DNA from 4 places in the Cedecea davisae genome. Region 2 is predicted to be linked to each of the others. Evidence: predicted binding sites of a transcription regulator. Region 2 holds the regulator's gene; each other region holds the start of a gene.
What was found. Region 2 encodes Fur, which represses iron uptake genes when iron is present. Its sites were predicted from a motif close to ATAATAATGAGAACNACTATCAA; they were not measured.

Region 1: exbB (tol-pal system-associated acyl-CoA thioesterase) is a predicted target of Fur. The motif match lies at 1,911-1,933, and genes of this name have one in related genera.
Region 3: ACG1VR_RS07555 (TonB-dependent siderophore receptor) is a predicted target of Fur. The motif match lies at 2,953-2,975, and genes of this name have one in related genera.
Region 4: fhuF (siderophore-iron reductase FhuF) is a predicted target of Fur. The motif match lies at 1,855-1,877, and genes of this name have one in related genera.

Annotation. Positions count from the first base shown of each region.
Region 1 is NZ_CP172054.1:515,768-520,802, reverse strand. Features, by position in the region: gene ACG1VR_RS02965 (hypothetical protein) at 1-253, shown strand, start outside; gene ACG1VR_RS02960 (cytoplasmic protein) at 258-641, shown strand; gene exbD (TonB system transport protein ExbD) at 681-1,106, opposite strand; gene exbB (tol-pal system-associated acyl-CoA thioesterase) at 1,113-1,847, opposite strand; gene metC (cystathionine beta-lyase) at 2,104-3,291, shown strand; gene yghB (DedA family general envelope maintenance protein YghB) at 3,467-4,126, shown strand; gene ACG1VR_RS02935 (AraC family transcriptional regulator) at 4,178-5,035, opposite strand, start outside.
Region 2 is NZ_CP172054.1:3,540,250-3,545,284, forward strand. Features, by position in the region: gene pgm (phosphoglucomutase (alpha-D-glucose-1,6-bisphosphate-dependent)) at 1-270, opposite strand, end outside; gene seqA (replication initiation negative regulator SeqA) at 298-843, opposite strand; gene ybfF (esterase) at 1,018-1,794, shown strand; gene ybfE (LexA regulated protein) at 1,927-2,205, shown strand; gene fldA (flavodoxin FldA) at 2,385-2,915, shown strand; gene fur (ferric iron uptake transcriptional regulator) at 3,195-3,647, shown strand; gene chiQ (ChiQ/YbfN family lipoprotein) at 3,751-4,077, opposite strand; gene chiP (chitoporin) at 4,123-5,035, opposite strand, start outside.
Region 3 is NZ_CP172054.1:1,508,694-1,513,728, reverse strand. Features, by position in the region: gene ACG1VR_RS07565 (hypothetical protein) at 1-1,516, shown strand, start outside; gene ACG1VR_RS07560 (ABC transporter substrate-binding protein) at 1,732-2,862, shown strand; gene ACG1VR_RS07555 (TonB-dependent siderophore receptor) at 3,030-5,035, shown strand, end outside.
Region 4 is NZ_CP172054.1:4,165,358-4,170,392, reverse strand. Features, by position in the region: gene ACG1VR_RS19880 (PTS sugar transporter subunit IIC) at 1-1,003, shown strand, start outside; gene fhuF (siderophore-iron reductase FhuF) at 1,046-1,837, opposite strand; gene ACG1VR_RS19870 (hypothetical protein) at 1,951-2,316, opposite strand; gene ACG1VR_RS19865 (GGDEF domain-containing protein) at 2,426-3,490, opposite strand; gene ACG1VR_RS19860 (DUF1435 domain-containing protein) at 3,757-3,996, shown strand; tRNA gene ACG1VR_RS19855 (tRNA-Leu) at 4,034-4,120, opposite strand; tRNA gene ACG1VR_RS19850 (tRNA-Leu) at 4,167-4,253, opposite strand; tRNA gene ACG1VR_RS19845 (tRNA-Leu) at 4,283-4,369, opposite strand; gene rsmC (16S rRNA (guanine(1207)-N(2))-methyltransferase RsmC) at 4,491-5,035, opposite strand, start outside.

The DNA of each region.
Region 1 (5,035 bases), 1.9 Mb from region 2:
CGGGCAGGCTAAGAACCGCCTGCTTGAAGAAACCGATCGCCATATAAAAGAACGCTTACTCTGTGCGGTAAGGATTGAGGCGCTGCACGCCCTGATGGAAGAACTGGTAGAAAAAGAGCTTTTTAGCGCCGCCGATTTACAGATGCTCATTGAAGATAAAACAGCGCTGGTTAACGGTAAGCAACAGGAAATTTGGGTTAATCAAATGACCCAGGAAAAACCCTGGCCGTTATGCTATTCCATTGAGGATTAATGTCATGGCACAACCTGATAAAAATCAGCCGGTATTAATCAACGCCGACGAGAATAAAGACCATCAATTTACGTTAAGTAAAAATATGGCAATACTGGTACGCCTTAAGAATGAAAATATTACCCGTAATACACAAAAGGTAACGGATATTACTTCGGCGCTGGTTGACCTTAAATGGATGAATCGTCGTGAGATTTACCCGTGGCGGGTTAAAGAAGAGGTGTACGGCGCGGTGCTGGAAGAGATTCTTAGCGGCCAACCCAGGCTTAAAGAACAGATCCTGAAGCGGCTGGAGGGCCATTACCAGCGCCTGAAAGAGCAGGAAACCGAGACGCTTTCTATTACCCGGGGTTTAGCTGAGAAGACGTGGAAAAGCTCGACGCTGTAGATTAAAACCCTCTCCCCGGCAGGGAGAGGGACGCTACTGTTACTTCGCCTTCGTGACTTCCTGGCCTACCAGACCAATCTTCAGATACCCCGCCTGGTGCAGCGTATCCATTACGTCCATCAGCGTTTCGTAGTCCACGGTTTTATCCGCACGGAAGAAAATAGTGGTGTCTTTCTTGCCTTCCGTTGCGGCTATCAGCGCGTTAACCATCGACTCTTTGCTTACCTGATCGTTACCGATAAACATCGAATGGTCTGCCTTAACCGACAGGTAAACCGGTTTTTCCGGGCGCGGCTGCGGCTGGCTGCTTGAAGCCGGAAGGTTAACCTTCACATCCACCGTTGCCAGCGGCGCTGCCACCATAAAGATGATCAGCAGAACTAACATTACGTCGATAAACGGCGTGACGTTAATTTCGTGCATTTCACCATTGTCGTCGAGATTTTCGTTTAGACGCATTGCCATGGGGCATTAACCTACACGCAGTTGCTGGGCGTTACGCACCGGACGAGGCTGTGCGTTGCCGTCCAGATCGAGGTCACGGCTTTGCAGCAGCAGAACCTGCGCCGCAACGTCGCTTAGCGTAGCTTTGTAGCTGCCTATCATACGGGCGAAGATGTTATAGATAACAACCGCCGGAATAGCGGCTACCAGGCCAACTGCCGTTGCCAAAAGCGCTTCTGCGATCCCCGGCGCAACAACAGCCAGGTTGGTAGTTTGTGACTGGGCAATACCGATAAAGCTGTTCATGATGCCCCAAACGGTGCCGAACAGGCCGACAAACGGGGAAATCGCACCGATGGTCGCCAGGAAGCCGTTCCCGCGCCCCATATGGCGCCCGACGGCCGCAACGCGGCGTTCAAGACGGAAGCCGGTACGATCTTTAATGCCTTCGTTATCTTCAACGCCGGCGGAGAGTTCCAGCTCATTCTGCGCTTCATTGATTAACAGAGTGCTGAGGCTTTTGCTGTCGAAAGCTTCCGCCGCGCTACTCGCTTCGTTAAGAGAGCGGACGTTAGCCAGCTGCTGTTGTTCGCGCTTGAGGCGACGTTTTTGGGTAATCAGCTCCACGCTTTTGCTAAAGAAGATTGCCCAGGTGACAACGGAGGCCAGAATCAGGCCAATCATCACTATCTTAACTACGATGTCAGCATGGTTGTACATGCCCCAAACGGACAGATCCGTCTGCATCAGGTTACTCGTCACGTCTTACGCTCCAGCGAGAAATAAATGTCAAAACTGAGACTAATATATCAAAAAACTATCGAATTGATAGTCGTTCTCATTAGTATTTGCAGAGTGCCCGAATTTGTTGAGTCATTCCTTGAGCTTACGCAGGAAAAGCGGCCGGTTGGCGAAATGATGACTTTTTTAGCCAACCTGAAAAAACGCCATGATGCCCTTTGCCCATTCTGTGTTAATTTACGTCCAGACATCCAGATGGTTAAACGGGGTATAAAAAATGGCGAAAAAGCACATCGAAACGGCGCTGGTGAACGCCGGGCGCAGCAAGAAATTTACCCAGGGTTCGGTTAACAGCGTTATTCAACGCGCTTCTTCTCTGGTCTTTGAGAGCGTTGAGGCCAAAAAACAGGCCACCGCCAACCGCGCGAAAGGCGAGCTGTTTTATGGCCGCCGGGGTACGTTGACCCATTTTTCTCTACAGGAAGCGATGTGCGAACTTGAGGGAGGTGCCGGATGCGCGCTGTTCCCGTGCGGAGCCGCCGCCGTCGCCAACACCATTCTGGCCTTTGTTGAACAGGGCGATCACATTCTGGTCACCGGCACGGCGTATGAACCCACCCAGGATTTCTGTAGCAAAATCCTCTCTAAGCTCGGCGTCTCAACCACCTGGTTTGATCCGGAAATTGGCCCGGCTATTGCGAGCCTCGTTCAGCCCAACACCAAAATCGTGTTTCTTGAGTCCCCCGGCTCTATCACCATGGAAGTCTACGATATCCCGGCGATTGTCCAGGCCGTCAGACGTGTTGCGCCCGAAGCCATTATTATGATCGACAACACCTGGGCCGCAGGCGTGCTGTTCAAAGCCCTCGACTTTGGTATCGATATCTCTATTCAGGCGGGCACGAAATATTTAATCGGCCACTCCGATGCGATGGTCGGCACCGCCGTGTCAAACGCCCGATGTTGGGACCAGCTTCGCGAAAACGCCTATCTGATGGGGCAAATGGTGGATGCAGATACCGCCTATATGACCAGCCGGGGAATACGCACGTTGGGCGTTCGCCTGCGCCAGCACCATGAAGGCAGCCTGAAAGTCGCCGAATGGCTGGCGCAGCATCCTCAGGTAGAAAGAGTGAACCACCCGGCGCTTCCGGGCAGTAAAGGACATGAATACTGGAAACGAGACTTTACGGGCAGCAGCGGCCTGTTTTCGTTTGTGCTGAAAAAACGGCTGAGCGACGCTGAGTATGAACAGTATCTCAATCACTTCGACTATTTCAGCATGGCCTATTCCTGGGGCGGCTATGAATCGCTTATTCTCGCTAATCAGCCCGATGAGCTGGCGGAGATCCGCCCCGCAGGCGGAGTAGACTTCAGCGGCACCCTGGTTCGCCTCCATATTGGGCTCGAAAACGTGGACGACTTGATTGCCGATCTGGCGGCAGGTTTCCAGCGTATAGCCTGATTTTTCCGCCCTGCGGCCAACGTGGAGCATTTTTTTGCCATCATCGGCGTTTTGTTGAGCCTGGGATCAAGGTGTCGCAGGCATTTTAGCGGTACAATGTGTAGAAATTAAGGTGAGCCTAAGTTGCGGGTGCAATACTCAGGCAAGCTCAATAAGCGGTTCCACAGGAATACCCATGGCTGTTATACAAAATATTGTCGAGGCGCTCTGGCATCACGATTTTGCCGCGCTGGCCGACCCCCACGTTATTGGTGTTGTTTATTGCGTTATGTTCGCAACGCTGTTTCTGGAAAATGGACTGCTTCCCGCCTCGTTTTTACCGGGAGATAGCCTGTTGCTGCTCGCGGGTGCGCTGATAGCGAAAGGGGTAATGGGATTTGTTCCGACGCTGGTTATTCTGACCGTTGCCGCAAGCCTGGGCTGCTGGCTGAGCTACTTGCAGGGCCGCTGGCTCGGCAATACCCGAACCGTAAAAGGCTGGCTGCATCAGCTCCCGACGCAATACCACCAGCGCGCGACACAAATGTTTGACCGCCACGGCCTGCTGGCATTGCTGGTTGGCCGCTTCCTGGCATTTGTACGCACCCTGCTGCCAACCATGGCGGGCATTTCCGGCCTCAGCAACCGTCGTTTCCAGTTCTTCAACTGGCTGAGCGGCCTGCTGTGGGTGGGCGTGGTAATTAGCCTGGGCTACGCCCTGAGCATGATCCCGTTCGTGAAGCGCCATGAAGACCAGGTAATGACCTTCCTGATGATCCTGCCGGTCGCCCTGCTGATTTTCGGCCTCGTCGGCACCCTGTTTGTGGTGCTGAAAAAAAAAGTTAGCGCCGCATAACCCGGTTAACCAGAGCGGATAAGGCCCTTTTATTCGCTCCGCCTCTCATTCTTAACTCACCCGCATCCGCGCCATATCCTCTCCCGGCGTGACGCCAAAATAGCGCTTAAATTCCCGACTAAACTGAGAAGCACTCTCGTAGCCCACTCGAATAGCCGCCGCGCTTGCTTTCATGCCGTCATGCAGCATCAGCATCCGGGCCTTATGCAGCCGGTAGCTCTTCAGGTATTGCAGCGGCGAGGTGCTGGTGACGGACTTAAAATTATGGTGAAACGCCGAGACGCTCATGTTCGCCTCCGCGGCAAGCTGGTCCACCGACAGGTTCTCGGTGTACTGGTTTTCAATGCGGCGCAGCACGCGGCTTATCAGGCTAAAGTGCGTCTGGCGGCTTACCAGAGCCAGAAGCGCACCGCCGCTTGGCCCTGTCAAAACATGGTAAAGAATTTCGCGGATAATCTGTTTACCCAGAACTCGCGCATCAAGCGGGCGTTCAAGAACGTCCAGCAGTCGCTCGGCGGCACAGAGAATCTCTTCCGAAAGCACGGCGGAGTTGATCCCGTCCGAACAGGACTGAGGATGAAACAAATCGTCTTCGCCAATATCCATCAGCAAATCCTGGAGCTGCTGGATATCAACCTTTATACGCATTCCCGCCAGCGGCACTTCCGGCGTGGCAAAAGTTTCGCATTCAAAGGGTAAAGGCACCGTCAGCAGCAGATATTCGTTGGCGTCGTAGCGGAAAACGCGGTCATTGAGATAACCCGTTTTATGACCAGAAAAGAGAAAAACAATGCCCGGGTCGTACATTACCGGAGTGCGCACCATGGGCTTACTGCCGTACATCAGGCGTACGCCATCAAAAAAGTTTTCACTCTTTTCTTTTAAAATCAGCTCATTAATTTTTTCTGT
Region 2 (5,035 bases):
AAGCGCGTGGGTATCTTTACCCACATAGCACGGGCCGGTTATCCCGTTTTTAGCGCGTTCCTCAGCGATGGCCTGAGCAATCGCCAGAATATGAGGCTCGTTAAAGCTGTGACGAGCCGCACTGCCGCGGTGGCCGGAGGTGCCGAACTTCACCGCGTGTTCACTATTACCCACCTCAGGTTTCAGCACGTAATACTGCGCCGTAAGCTGGGCTACGTTAATCAAATCGCTCTGTTGTGCAGGTTGACCCGCACGGTCGTGGTTAGCCATTGGCTTTTCCTTACTGACGCCAGGTTTTTAAATAGTGCCGCAAACCTTTTCAATCAGCTCCGCGGGGAACTGCATTGACTGCATGATGTGTTCAACCATGCTGCGTTTACGATCCGTATTCGTGTTGGTTATCACCCAGTACGGGGTGCCCGGAACATGTTTCGGCTTGGTTTGATTGCCGCTTGCCAGCAGCGTTTGCTCGTTACCGGCAAAGTAAACCCGGGTGCGGCCATGCAGCGATTCAGTAGCTTCGCCGAAGGTTTTTGCATCCAGTTGATAAAGCGTGGAGAGCACCATCATAAAGCGGTTAACGGCCTTATTCTGGGCGGCGTATTCGTCGGAGAGCAGCAGCTCACGCACCGCGCGAACGCGATTGCGGGCGGTATTAGCCGGTTTCTCCTCGACAACGGGCGCCGGGCGCTCCGCGGTGGCAGGTGTAGGGGTAGCTGCTGGAGTTTGTCCGGCGCTAAATTTGAGCATACGCCGTAAAATGTCGGACGCGCTTTCGCCAATATGCTTGGTTTGGCTGGCAATGTAGCGATAAAGCTCGTCATCAACTTCGATTGTTTTCATCTTAATCCAGTACGATATCTTTTCTGAATACAAGTCGTTGGGATTATAGGGGCAAATCCCAACAGCGAACAGGAGGGGCGGCTTAAAGTCAGAGTAAACTGAATATTTGCCGCACGCCCGCAGGAATGCCAACATAATACCCTAACCAAACGCCCCAAAATAAAGAACTTTGCCATGAAATTAAATGCTCGCCTGCAAACTGCGCAACAATCGAATAGCAATTCCCCTATCGTGCTGATCCACGGCCTGTTCGGCAGCCTCGACAACCTTGGCATACTGGCGCGGGATTTGGGCAAGGATCACACCCTTTTGCAGATAGATCTGCGCAACCACGGACTTTCACCGCGCAACGATGACATGAGCTATGCCGCAATGGCGCAGGACGTCATCGACACGCTCGACGCTTACAACATAGAAAAAGCAACTTTCATCGGCCACTCGATGGGCGGCAAAGTGGTGATGGCCTTAAGCGCGATTGCCCCCCAGCGCATTGATAAGCTGGTGATGATCGACATCGCACCTGTCAATTACCACGTTCGTCGTCACGACGAGATTTTCGCCGGGATCCGCGCGGTAACCGAAGCAGGCGTGAAAACGCGCCAGCAGGCCGCTCAAATAATGCGTGAGCACATTGCCGAAGAGGGCGTTATTCAGTTCCTGCTGAAATCCTTTGCCGACGGCGAGTGGAAATTCAACGTTCCGGTGCTCTGGCAACAATATGAGCATATTGTCGGCTGGCAGCCGATACCTGCCTGGCAGAAACCGGCGCTGTTTATTCGCGGCGGCGACTCGCCTTATGTTGACGAAAGTCATCGGGAAGAGCTGTTAAGGCAGTTCCCTCTGGCCCGCGCCCATGTGATTGCCGGAGCCGGACACTGGGTCCACGCCGAGAAACCGGATGCGGTTTTGCGCGCAATTCACCGATTTATCGACGCTGATGCGAAAAACTGATTAAAAACAGAACGACCGGGACGCAGAAGTCGCTAACGCGTTGGCGCGAATGGCGCGCTGATGTATGATGGCGCGCTTAATTGCACCGGCACCCTGCCCCTGCAGCCAGAATTCCCTGTCAGTATCCTAATCATGGCAAAAGAACAAACGGACCGTACTACATTAGATCTGTTCGCGGACGAGCGTCGCCCCGGGCGGCCTAAAACCAATCCGCTCTCGCGCGATGAGCAGCTGCGTATCAATAAACGCAACCAGCTAAAGCGCGATAAAGTGCGTGGTTTGAAGCGGGTAGAGCTAAAACTGAACAACGATGCGGTCGACGCCCTCAACCAGCTTGCCGACGCGCGTAATATTAGCCGTAGTGAGCTTATCGAAGAGATGTTGCTCGAGCAGCTCAAAAAGCTGGCTTAAGCGCTTTATACGCGCTTCGAGAAATCTGAAATCATAAAACGGTGAGCGAAACCATGTTGCAGACTGTGCACCAGGGCGTGATAGCTGTTTCCGCTGGCGATTCTGTTCTGCTATGATTGCCCTATACGTGGGCATTTAACGGCCAGCATACTATTTAGTTTCAAGAGGTTATTTTACTCATGGCAATCGTAGGCATTTTTTTCGGCAGCGACACCGGTAACACCGAAAATATCGCGAAAATGATTCAAAAACAGCTCGGTAAAGAAGTTGCTGAGGTGCGTGACATTGCTAAAAGCAGCAAAGAAGATCTCGAAGGTTTCGACATTCTGTTGCTCGGCATTCCAACCTGGTACTACGGCGAAGCCCAGTGCGATTGGGATGATTTCTTCCCAACCCTCGAAGAAGTCGATTTCAACGGCAAGCTGGTTGCGCTGTTCGGCTGCGGCGACCAGGAAGATTATGCAGAATACTTCTGCGACGCGCTCGGCACCATCCGCGACATCATTGAACCGCGCGGCGCGGCGATTGTTGGCCACTGGCCAACCGCAGGCTACCACTTCGAAGCCTCCAAAGGCCTCGCGGATGACGACCACTTTGTTGGCCTGGCGATTGACGAAGACCGCCAGCCAGAACTGACCGCAGAACGCGTTGAAAAGTGGGTTAAGCAGGTTTCTGAAGAGCTGAATCTGGCCGATATCATTAACGCCTGATTTCAATGGCGCAAATGATGAATTTGCGCCATCTTGATAGATTGCAGCAATGAAAATAATTGCTACAAGTTTGTAACTTTCTCGTACATCCCTGTACAATGTCTTCCTGATAGCTTGGCTGATAATTACTGTAAATGGCGACGCCGCCACGATTTTTCAGCCTTATTTTGCACCATACTTGCGGTTCCCATTTAGAAGCAGCAGTTCTATAATGAGACGCATTACTCTTAACGCTCACTGCAGTTTGAGCGAATCGTTAAGCAACAGGACAATTTCCGCATGACTGACAACAATACCGCATTAAAGAAGGCCGGCTTGAAAGTCACGCTTCCGCGATTAAAAATCCTTGAAGTGCTGCAAGAGCCGGTAAATCATCACGTCAGCGCGGAAGACTTATATAAACGACTGATCGATATGGGCGAAGAGATTGGCCTGGCGACGGTCTACCGCGTGCTGAACCAGTTTGACGATGCCGGGATCGTGACCCGTCATAATTTTGAAGGCGGCAAGTCCGTTTTTGAACTGACCCAGCAGCATCACCACGATCACCTTATCTGCCTCGACTGCGGTAAAGTGATTGAATTCAGCGATGACTCCATCGAGCTGCGCCAGCGTGAAATTGCCGCTCGTCACGGTATTCGCCTGACCAACCATAGCCTGTATCTGTACGGGCACTGCGCTGAAGGCGACTGCCGCGAAGACGAAAACGCTCACGCGCCTAAAGAGAAGTAAAGCGCTTTAGCGAACGCCGCCCTACTCTGACGGCGGCGCTCAAAAAAACAAAAACCGGTGAATCGCTTCACCGGTTTTTTTATCGACTAAAGAAAGTAAAGCCTTAGCCGTTGTTGGCGCGAATTTCCTGCCAAATTTTGTCGCAGCGTACTTTTGCCGCTTCGTCATTGCCGCTTTTTCTGGCCTGGATACATTTCTGGTAGTCCAGCACGTTAACCGTTTCCTTCTCGGCAAAGGCCTGGTGCTGTTTTTCCTGGCGCAGCACGTTCAGCACGCTCTGGCAGGCTTCAATTTTATCCGGGTTACCTTCCGCAGTATTGATACAGGCGCTATAGGCCTGCTTCAGGCGTGAGTCTTCCTTCGGAGCCGCAGGCTGAACGCAGGCGGACAGGCTAAAGGCTACGGCGGTAACCAGCAGAATCTTTTTCATATTCTATCCTTATCAAAATCGGGCGCTTTCGCGCCCGGTTTCACATCAGAAGATGGTGAATGGTGCGATAACGATGAATTTCACGTCACGCTCATCCTGGAACATGTTGCCGTAACCACCGCCCCAGCTTGGGATGTCTGAGTGGTTGTCGTACTGGGTAAAGTGCAGTTTGAACAGCGTACCTTTAGCACGACCTTCCTGCACGGTGTACATCGCGTCCAGACTGTAAGAAGACTCTTTGATTTTGTTGGCCGCAAGATCCTGACGGTTACCGGCAGCATCAAGCGCCCAGGTAGATGGTTTCGCATCCCATGCATAGACATAGGAGCCACCCACTGCCCAACCCGGCAGGTTCCAGTTGCTCAGGTCGTACATTGCGCCGAAGAATACCGCTTTTTCGCCGTTGGCGTTGAAGTCAGAGCGGTTATCCCACCACACGTCGAGACGGCCGTTGGAGGAAGCGTAGGTTGGGGTCATACGCTGCAGGAAGTACCCCTGCTGGCCTTCTGCCTTAACCATGGTTCCTTCGAGACGCAGGTCAACCTGGCCTACTTTATAGCCGAAGGTCAGTGCCTGCAGCCATGCGGTGCCGTCGTAAATATCGTTGATGGTATTATTGCTGGCTTTATCGCGGGTGCCGTAGAACTGGTAGCTGGTGCTCAGAGGGCTGCCTGCAACATCAAATTTGTAGCTGGCTTTAGCAAAATACTGGTCAACGAAGCCCTGGGCCTGGCCGAATGCCCCTTCCAGAATCAAGTCATTTTTGAAGTCATACTTCGCGCCGATGGAGTGCAGATAGTCGACTTTGGTCTTTTTGTCGTTCTGATAGAACTTATCCGTTTCCAGGTGCCATGGAGCCTTGTACTCGTTGGTCCACATGTAGGAGAAGCTCAGCGCGCCCGCATCGCCATAGTCAAAGGCAGCACCGGCTTCAGCACCCTGATAGGTACCCGGCATA
Region 3 (5,035 bases), 2.0 Mb from region 2:
ATTATACGACCGCAATATCAATATATTAGGGTCACCGAATCACCCTTTATCCAGAGCGGTTGATAACGCTCTGGGTATTGAATCCAGGACGGAAACGTCAGAGTCGTTACTTCATCTGGCAAAACAAATAAAGCCCAAAGAGGCGATTCATCTGACCAGAACTGACAGAATCGCTGCATTTTTCGGTATATCCTCCGGCGGCATACCTTTCGCTCCCGGGTGGTTTGCTGGTGTGGTCGGTGAGCTATCAAACAGCCATAACTTGACGATTTCAAAAACAGACATGGGTAATATTAAGTTATCATTTAGCAACAGGCGTAAGTCTGCTGTCACTGGTCTGGCAGGGGGTGGGCAGGGCTTAGAAAAAACTATGCTTAGTGCAACCGGTCTAGATTTCATGACGATAATGCCTTTCGAGGCCAATGCTATAATGGCGGCGAAATGTATTTCTGGAAATGATTTTTCATTTGATCTGTCGGAAGATAACTTCTATAAGTTTGCCACGCAATTTTCCAACCCGCAAAAAAAATCAGAGATTAAGAATATAATTATTAATAAATCTGAGGCTGAAAAAATAAAGGAAAAAGAATTTGTTATTAAAATAGAAGCGAAAAGTGAACTCAGACTACAGGCAGGTGGAATGGCCAATGCCAGCACGTATATGGTTATGCCGCGTACCGCCGTTGGTGCCCGACTCGCTTTAGAGTTATTAAATATAAAGAGTAAAACATCAAAATCAGTAGTGGGTAAAGAGAATGAATTCTCGGCTAAGAAGAGCAACGTAAAGATCACAACACTCTCTCAGAATGCCAATTTGTTTGCTGAATGGAAAATCATGCCCGTTGCCATGTACGAGACAGAGAATGGAATGCATCTGTGCCAGCCATTACCCTTACTGGAGGAAAATAAGGCATTAGGTAAAGTCTACAGCAAGGATGGTCTGACTCTGGTTGACACCCAACAAACCAATAATAAAAAAATGGCATTAGATAATGTTTTTCACAACACAAAAAACATTAGCAGCGTAGAAAAAACCCCAATATTCATCACTCTTGATGGTAAGAAAAATCTCAAGAAAGTTCTTTCTCTGAAAAAAATGGCGATGGTGGATAAAAGAATAAGTCTGGTGAATGAAACAATCGATCATTTGAGAAAAACTTTACTCTCCCAGGAGAGAGATAGCCAAAATAAGGCTTGCGTGATCAATGTTGTGTCTCACTACGAGCTTATTCCCGGCACACCCCCAGCCTTACATGATTCAATCAACGTCAAATCCCCGGAAGGAGCGATACACAGTGCTGATGGGAAAAGATCCTATCGATTAAAAAAACTAGAATTTCGCCGGGTCAGTTCGTTGCTGCTAAAAAAATCAACAATCCCTTTGCCGATTTTGAGTTTCTCCAGCACCAACGGTATTACCTATGATCAACTCCTGGGCGAGATTGACTTTCAGTACAACAACAATGGCGATATATCGCCCGCCAGCGTGAGGCGCAAACTGGCTACGCTGTACTGATAGCCAGTAAACAAAGCGCGTGTGAATAGATAAAGCTCCGGTCTGGAGGACGGCGCTTTATTGCTCACTGAGTCCGTTAATCACCAGCACTAAATCCTGAGGTTCCACACGCGGCCGCATCCTGGCGCTCAGAAAAATTCCCGCAGCCCCGTTCCAAACGGTATGAGATCGATTATCATTCCCTTTCGAAATGTTCCCCGTTCTGAAGGTCATCCATGTTCACAGTGTTTACCGCCAAAGCTCGCTGGCTGCTTGCCGCCGTTGCATTACTGAGCTGCGCGGCCCAGGCTGCACCGATTGTAGTTACCGACGTCGCCGGGCGCGAAGTTACCCTGCCAGGCCCGGCAAAACGCGTGATGCTGGCCGATGCCCGCGCCCTGCTGGCGTTGAATATCATCCACCCGAAAGATCCTCTCCAGGACGTTATCGCCTGGGATAACTCGCTAAAAACCAAAGCGCCGGATCTGGCGGAGGCCTACGCGAGAAAATTCCCGCAGGTCAGCAAAATCACCATGTTTGAAAACCCCTACTACACCGACTTCAGCGTAGAAAAAGCGGTGAGCCTGCAGCCGGATTTAATCATTTTTGATATTGGCGTCCTGCCAAAACTTAAGAACAGCGGCGTGCTGGGCCAACTGGAAAAGGTAGGTATTCCGGTACTGATTATCGATTTCCGCCAGCAGCCGCTGACCAATACCCTGCCAAGCATCGAACTGCTGGGTAAAGTGTTTGATGAGCAGAAAAACGCCGATGCTTTTATTCAGTATTACCAGCAGCGCATGAACCTGGTGCGCGAGCGCGTTGCCACTCTGAAGCCGGAGCAGCGCCCGAGCGTGTTTATTGAACGTGCGGCAGGCATTCGCGGCGACGAATGCTGCCAGACCTTCGGCAAAGGTAGCTATGGGCAGTTTATTGATACCGCCGGCGGGAATAACATCGGCAGCAAGTTGTTCCCTGAAATGAGCGGCCAGGTGAACACCGAGCAGGTTATCACCAGCAATCCGGACTTCTACCTGATGACCGGTGCCGACTGGAACCGCGGCAACCGTTCGCCTCAGGCCGTGCCGCTGGGCTACGTTGCCGATAAAGCAGTTGCAGAGCAGAAGCTCAAAGCGCTGATGAACCGCACCGGAATCAACGTGCTTACGGCGGTAAAAGAGAAGCGTGTTATGGCGATTTACCACCAGTTCTACGACTCACCGCTGAACTATATCGCCGTGGAAACCATCGCCAAATTCCTGCACCCGGATTTGTTTAAAGATATCGACCCGCAGGCCGACATCGAACAGGTGCATAAACAGTTCACCGCCCTGGACTACTGCGGCGTGTTCTGGGTAACGCCTTAATCCAACCCGAGCCGGGTCTGAAATAAAGACTCGGCTTTCTTTGCTTACTTTTCGCCTTATCCCGAATTATTCCGCAACAAAACTATTTACTTGAAAATAATTATCATTAAGATTGTCATTTCCAAAAAAATAACATAACAGCAAACCCACGTTGTAAAGGAATGATGATGCGCCCCCTCTTTCGTGTCTCTCTCTTGGCCAGTGCGATAGCCTTTGCGTTACCGACGCTTGCCGCAGAACAAACTCAAACTGATAAAACCAAAACCGAGAAACCGGCTGATGACATTACCGTCGTCGGTAACTGGCTGGATAACCCGGACAACAGCACCGTACTGCTTAACCACCCGGGTGCCCGCTCGATCGTAACCGAGCAGCAGCTGCGCGAGCAGGGTTCCGAAACCGTCGCCGATGCGCTGAAGGGCATTCCTGGCGTTCAGGTTCGCGACAGCAACGGCACCGGCGGCAGCGATATTTCCCTCAACGTTGGCGTGCGCGGCCTGACTTCGCGCCTGTCTCCACGCTCCACCATTTTGATGGACGGCGTGCCGTTGGCAGTCGCCCCTTACGGCCAGCCTCAGCTTTCTATGGCTCCGCTGGGCATCGGCAATATTCAGTCCGTTGACGTGGTTCGCGGCGGCGGTGCGGTGCGTTACGGGCCGCAAAACGTCGGCGGCGTGATTAACTTCGTCACCCGCGACATTCCAAAAGATTTTGGCGGCACCGTTAGCGCTCAGACCCAGGGCGCAAGCCACGGCGGCCTGAAAACGCTGACCAGCGCCTCCGTCGGCGGCACGTCCGATAACGGTCTGGGTGCCGAGCTGCTGTACTCCGGCCTGCACGGCCAGGGCTACCGCGACAGCAACGACAATACCGACATCGACGACTTTATGCTGAAGACGAAGTACGCCTTCACCGAACGCGATGAACTCCAGGCTAACTTCCACTATTACGATGCTAAAGCAGGCATGCCGGGCGGCCTGACCAGCGCGCAATATGCGGCTAATCCGTTCCAGTCCACCCGCGCGTGGGATCAGTTTGAAGGCCGCCGCAAGGATATGTCCTTCAAATATAAGCACAGCGAAGATGACAAGCAGCTCGAAGTCCTGACCTACTTCACCGACAGCTATCGCGGCAGCGATATCGCGCAAAAGGTGGGTAACAAAGGCCTGTTCCAGATGGGCTCCTTCCCGCGCCATTACACCACCTGGGCTTTCGAACCTTCTTATTCACAGCTGTTCCGCTTCTGGGATATGTCTCATGAAGTCACCGTCGGTTATCGTTACCTGAACGAAACTGCGGATGAAAAAGCCTTCCGCTCGACCAGCTACAACCCGGACAAAACCTGGCAACAGCCTGATGCATCGACCTATTATCAGCACACTTACGGCGGCACGGCGGCAAACGCATTTTATATTGATGATGCCATCAACGTCGGCAACTGGACCATTACGCCGGGCATGCGCTATGAAAGCATCAAGACCCACATAAGCGACGACTTTAACAACATTAGCCGCGAGAAGAACTACAGCCAGCCGCTGCCTTCTATCAGCGTGATGTACCACCTGACGGATTCCTGGAATGTCTTCACCAACGCCAGCACCTCGTTTGGCAGCATGCAATACTTCCAGCTGACCAAAGGCGGCAACGGCAGCCAGCCTGCACCGGGCCTGACGCCGGAGAAAGCGCATACCTACGAAGTGGGTACCCGCTACGACGATACGGTAATCAAAGCCGAAGCAACGCTGTTCTACATCGACTTTGACGATCAGCTGCAATACATCAGCAACACCGTGGGCTGGACTAACCTTGGCGCAACCAAACACCAGGGGATTGAGCTGGCGCTTAACTACGATCTGAGCGAGCTGAACCGCGCGCTGGACGGCGTGAGCCTTTACACGACTTATACCTACACCAAAGCCACCAGCGACAACGGCGCCTTTGCGGATAAAGACCTGCCGTATTACTCGCGCCAGGTTTACACCGTGGGCACCCGCTATGCGACCGGAGACTGGGTGTGGAATCTGGACAGCTTTGCCCAGTCTAAGCAACGCTCTCCGGGTACCGGCGATACCTACATCACCGACGAAAGCGCGGACGGCCAGTACGGCAATATCGCGGGTTATATGGTGTGGAATATGCGCGGCGAATATGACTTCGGCCCGTCTCTGTCTCA
Region 4 (5,035 bases), 630 kb from region 2:
TCTCGACCCGTTTATGTGCGCCATGCTGTCCCTGATGGCTTTCCTGGTGGTGGCTGCGCCGAAAACTAAAGGCACGCTGCCGGTGGATAGCCTGGGTGGAACCGGGATTTTCACCGCCATTCTGGTGGCAATTTACTGCGTAGAGATGATGCGCTTCCTGAAGGCACACAACATCGGTATTAAACTGCCGGACCAGGTGCCGCCGATGATCAAAAACTCCTTTGACCTGCTGATCCCGGTGCTGGTTGTCGTGCTCACGCTGTATCCGCTGAGCCTGTTTATTCAGTCTCAGTTCGATATGCTGATCCCTCAGGCTATTATGGCGCTGTTCAAACCTCTGGTTTCCGCCGCGGACTCGCTGCCTGCGATTTTACTGGCGGTGTTGATTGCTCACCTGCTTTGGTTCGCTGGCATCCACGGAGCGGCTATCGTTTCCGGCATGCTGCAAATGTTCTGGCTGACCAACCTCGGCCTGAACCAGGGCGCGCTGGCCGCCGGTGCGCCGCTGCCGCACATTTTCATGGAGGCCTTCTGGACCTTCTTTATCGTAGTTGGCGGTTCCGGCGCGACGATGGGGCTGGTTATTTGCTACCTGCGCAGCAAATCGGCCCACCTGCGTTCTATCGGCCGTCTGAGCATTGTTCCGACCTGCTTTAACATTAACGAACCGGTTATCTTCGGGACGCCTATCGTGATGAACCCGGTGTTCTTCATTCCGTTCCTGCTGGCGCCGATGGTTAACGCCGTGCTGGCGTGGGGAGCGATGAAGCTTGACCTGATTGGCCGCGTGATTTCCGTCGTGCCGTGGACTGCACCGGCTCCAATTGGCGCAGCCTGGGCGCTGGGCTGGGACTTCCGCGCTGCGATTCTGGTTATTCTGCTGGCCTGCGTGTCGTCCATCATCTACTTCCCGTTCTTCAAAGTGTATGAGAAGCAGCTGCTGGAGCAGGAAAAAGAAGAAGCACAAAGAGCGAGCGAGGAAGGAAACCAACAGCTGGCTTAATCGATAAAACAGAGTCAAAACGGCGGGGAAACCCGCCGTTTTCTATTTTAAGGTACAGTCGCCGCAGCTTTGTACATCGGGCAGCTTGTAGCGCTGGCAACAGGTGCGGCGAACCAGAACCCCTTCGCGCGGGATTACCGTGCGGTATAACGGGTTATCCAGGCCGCAGGAGAGCTGTTTTTCAAAAAAGCAGGCGTTAACCAGCAGGGCGTGAGTTTCATCCTTGAGGAGCGGCTTGAGTTCTCCTAAGAACCAGTTCACCAGATAGCCTGTGTTACTCCAGATAAGCTTACCGTTGATATCGCCGCTGGCTTCCAGCGCATCCACAACCGGGATTAAAACATCGGCGATTAGTTTTTCCACGCGCTGGCGCGGAGCAAGGGAGCTTAGCTGCACATCTTCTTCAGCGTTTATCCAGAAACTTGCGGCGCGGCCCGTTTCATGGAAATCGACGTATATCCGTTCCGGGGCCAGGCTGAGCGCTTTGCGCTGGGCCAGGAGCGCCATCATCAGCGGCGGCACCAGCAGGCCAATATACCACTGCGCCCAGAGCGATTTCAGCGGCTTATGTTCACGCGATTGATGCGGCTGATTGCGGTAGATATGGTCGCCATAGGCTGCTATCAGAGAAGCCAGTATCGCCGGTTGACGCCATCGGCTCAGCGGCATGGCACTGGCCGGAGCAGGTTCATTTAGCTTAACGATGTCGTTGAAGTAAGAACGATGGGTGGCGAAATAGTCGCGCAAAGCTTCCGCCAGCGGTGGGGGCGCCGGAGGCCACGGGAGAATAAAACACCCGCCGTCATCGCTAAGCTGAAGGGATTGAAGCGCCATGTTCTCGTCAGAAGCCAATCTAAATGATAATGATTAGCAATCCTAACCATGGGGCAAATCATTGGCAAGATGATTTCGCTGCTGTTGCTTCAATCGCCGGGTTCAGGCTCAGATTATTTCGCGGCGAACTTGTATGCCGTTTTGCCGTCAGGGAAGAAAGAGTAGGTGACATACATCGGAATCGCGCGGCCGCAGGCATCAAAATTCCACGCTTCCCTGGCTGAGCCCGAGATAAGCGCGGTTCCGGCAGCGTTGGTACGAATATCATCAGATTTACTGACCAGCGCTACGCTAACGGATTTGGGCTTTTCCCGGCAGCCGCTGGTGATGGGCAGCATGGGGATGAGATGTTGTAAAACGTAAGCCGGATCGCTGGTGAGCGGCTGGCCTTTTACCTGGAGTTTGCCGGGGCTGCTGGTGGAGCAGGCGGTGAGCAGAAGAGCGGGAAGAACGATAGCCGCAGGCAAAATTTTATTCATTGTTATTCCTCAGAGATACGGTGTATTGCCGCTGGCGGCATATTGTTATTGTTTGAAATATGAACAATAAGCCGCCGGGATGCAACCCCGCAATCTCTGAGGAAAGCGGTTAACTCACGCTTGCCATTTGGCTGGTGAGAATACTGTTGCGTCCCTGGTTTTTGGCCTGATAGAGCGCTTTGTCCGCCAGGCTCAGGGCGTTTTCGATATCCTCGTCCGGCAGTGGCGCAAGGCCAATGCTCACGGTCACGTTGGTGGCGACTTCGTTATTGAACATGTGGGGAATATCGAGATCGTTAACGCGCTGGCGGATCCTCTCCGCGGCCTGGAGCGCCCGCTCGCCGTCAATATGGGTCAACATCACCATAAATTCTTCGCCGCCGTAGCGGGTAACGATGTCCCTCGAACGTACCGCATCGCGAATAGCGGCCGAAACGCGGATCAAAGCCTGATCGCCCATCGCGTGGCCGTAATGATCGTTGTAGGACTTGAAGTAGTCGATATCCAGCAGCAACACATAATGGTTGCCGGGGCCGGAAGCCCGAAGGTGTTCCAGCCGGTTCTGGAAACCACGGCGGTTGTACAGGCCGGTTAACGGGTCGAGCATACTGAGGCCGTTGAGCGTCTCTTTTTCTTCCACCAGCTTATTCATCAGACGCTGCGTGAAGCGGTCGTTACGCTTTTGAATAATATGCTGAATGGTAATGCCGATAGCCGGTAGGGCGATGGAGTAAAGCACCCGCAGCCAGTGATCGACGCTGTCCAGCCACAGCACCGTCAGCGCGACCGGCAGGCTATGCAGCAGAAAGGCGACGATGTTGTTGATAAAGGAAATAGCGCCGATAAACAGCACCGACATCAGGCTTATCACCAGGAATGAGGCATCAACATCGCCGAGAGCGTTGTTTTTAATGAATATATGCAACGCCCAGAGCAGGCCAATTAGCAACGAGACCATATTCAGGTTAATCAGCAGCTTTTTATTCAGCAACTGCCAGCCGAGCAGCGTCACGCTAAGCAGCAGGATAATCACCACCGGCGGCGTTACGCGCATTACCGGGTTCACCGGAAATAACATCGAGAAGGCTGCTGATATGGCATTGAGTAGCAAAAATAAACGTAATGAAAGCAGATGCTTTGCTTTGAGTAGTGCTCGCCAGGTCTGGGCTGTCATAGGGATGGTTATGTCTTGGGTAAGAACGTCTGGTGTTGTGTGTGTTGTCTAAAAAAAAGCGGGTAGTTTGCTTTTTTGGTAACTATTGGAATTTTTATATGGCGTATTAACGCCGGCGCTCAATCTATCACCTTACTGAAAATCTGTCATTAAATGCCGGGTAAACTCCGGCTATTTCAGCGATAGCCCTGATACGTTTTCTCGCTGACAGTTGAGAATTTTTATCATATGATATTGGTTATCATTATCATGATTGGGATGCTGAAATGCTGCAACGACGACTCGAAGGTGGCTGGAGCGTAATGGTGGCGGGTATGGCGGTGGCGCTGCTCGCCTGGCTGGATCTTTCTTTCAGCGAGTGGCGGGTGCTGGTTGTCGCGGGGCTGCTGGCGACGGCACTGATGCTGTATCACAAGAAATTGCGGCATTTTGTTTTGCTGCCGTCGTGCGTGGCATTTGCCAGCGGACTGCTGCTTATCGTGATGAATCTGGAGAAATCGGGATAAAAAATGGGGTTTTACCGGGGGAACTTCATTTAAGAAGTGGTGCGAAGAGAGGGACTTGAACCCTCACGTCCGTAAGGACACTAACACCTGAAGCTAGCGCGTCTACCAATTCCGCCACCTTCGCACAGGTTTCAGGCTTGCGCCTGAGAGTTTTGATATCGTCTTCGCATTGGTGCGAAGAGAGGGACTTGAACCCTCACGTCCGTAAGAACACTAACACCTGAAGCTAGCGCGTCTACCAATTCCGCCACCTTCGCGCAGTGCGAACGATATCTTGCGTGGTTGTTGGTGCGAAGAGAGGGACTTGAACCCTCACGTCCGTAAGAACACTAACACCTGAAGCTAGCGCGTCTACCAATTCCGCCACCTTCGCATACCTGTAATACCGAAGTATCACAACCACGGAGGCGCATTCTAGATGTTTTCTGAACTTCGTCAACAGTTAATTTGGTGCCGCTCCCCTGACTGCTGGAAAAAGCGGCACCAAAGGCGGGTTAGCGCTTTTTAGCCGCTCGCGACAGAACCGCACGGTAGACTTTAAAACGCCCGGTTTGGGCGATAACTTCATGACTACCAAACACTTCATCCAGCACGTTAGGGTACGCGAGGAAGGCGTTAGCAACGATGCGCAGCTCGCCGCCCATGTTCAGATGGCGGGCAGCACCGCGAATCAGCTGGTGAGCTGCGTCAAGGCTGGTTTGCATCCCGTCGTGAAACGGCGGGTTAGAGATAATCATGTCGAAACGGCCGTTGATCCCGGAGTAGACGTTGCTGGCAATGACCTCGCCTTCGATGCCGTTAGCGGCAAGCGTGGCGCGGCTGGCTTCTACAGCCGGTGCGCTGACGTCACACAGGGTCAGGCGGACTTTCGGTGAGTGGCTGGCAAGAGTAATCGCCAGTACGCCCGCACCGCAGCCCACGTCCAGCACTTTGCCCTTGGTGTGCGGGGTGAGGGTTGAAAGCAGCAGTTTGCTGCCGGTGTCCAGACCGTCACGGCTGAACACGCCCGGTAAGGTTTTTACCGTCATCTCGCCGTGCG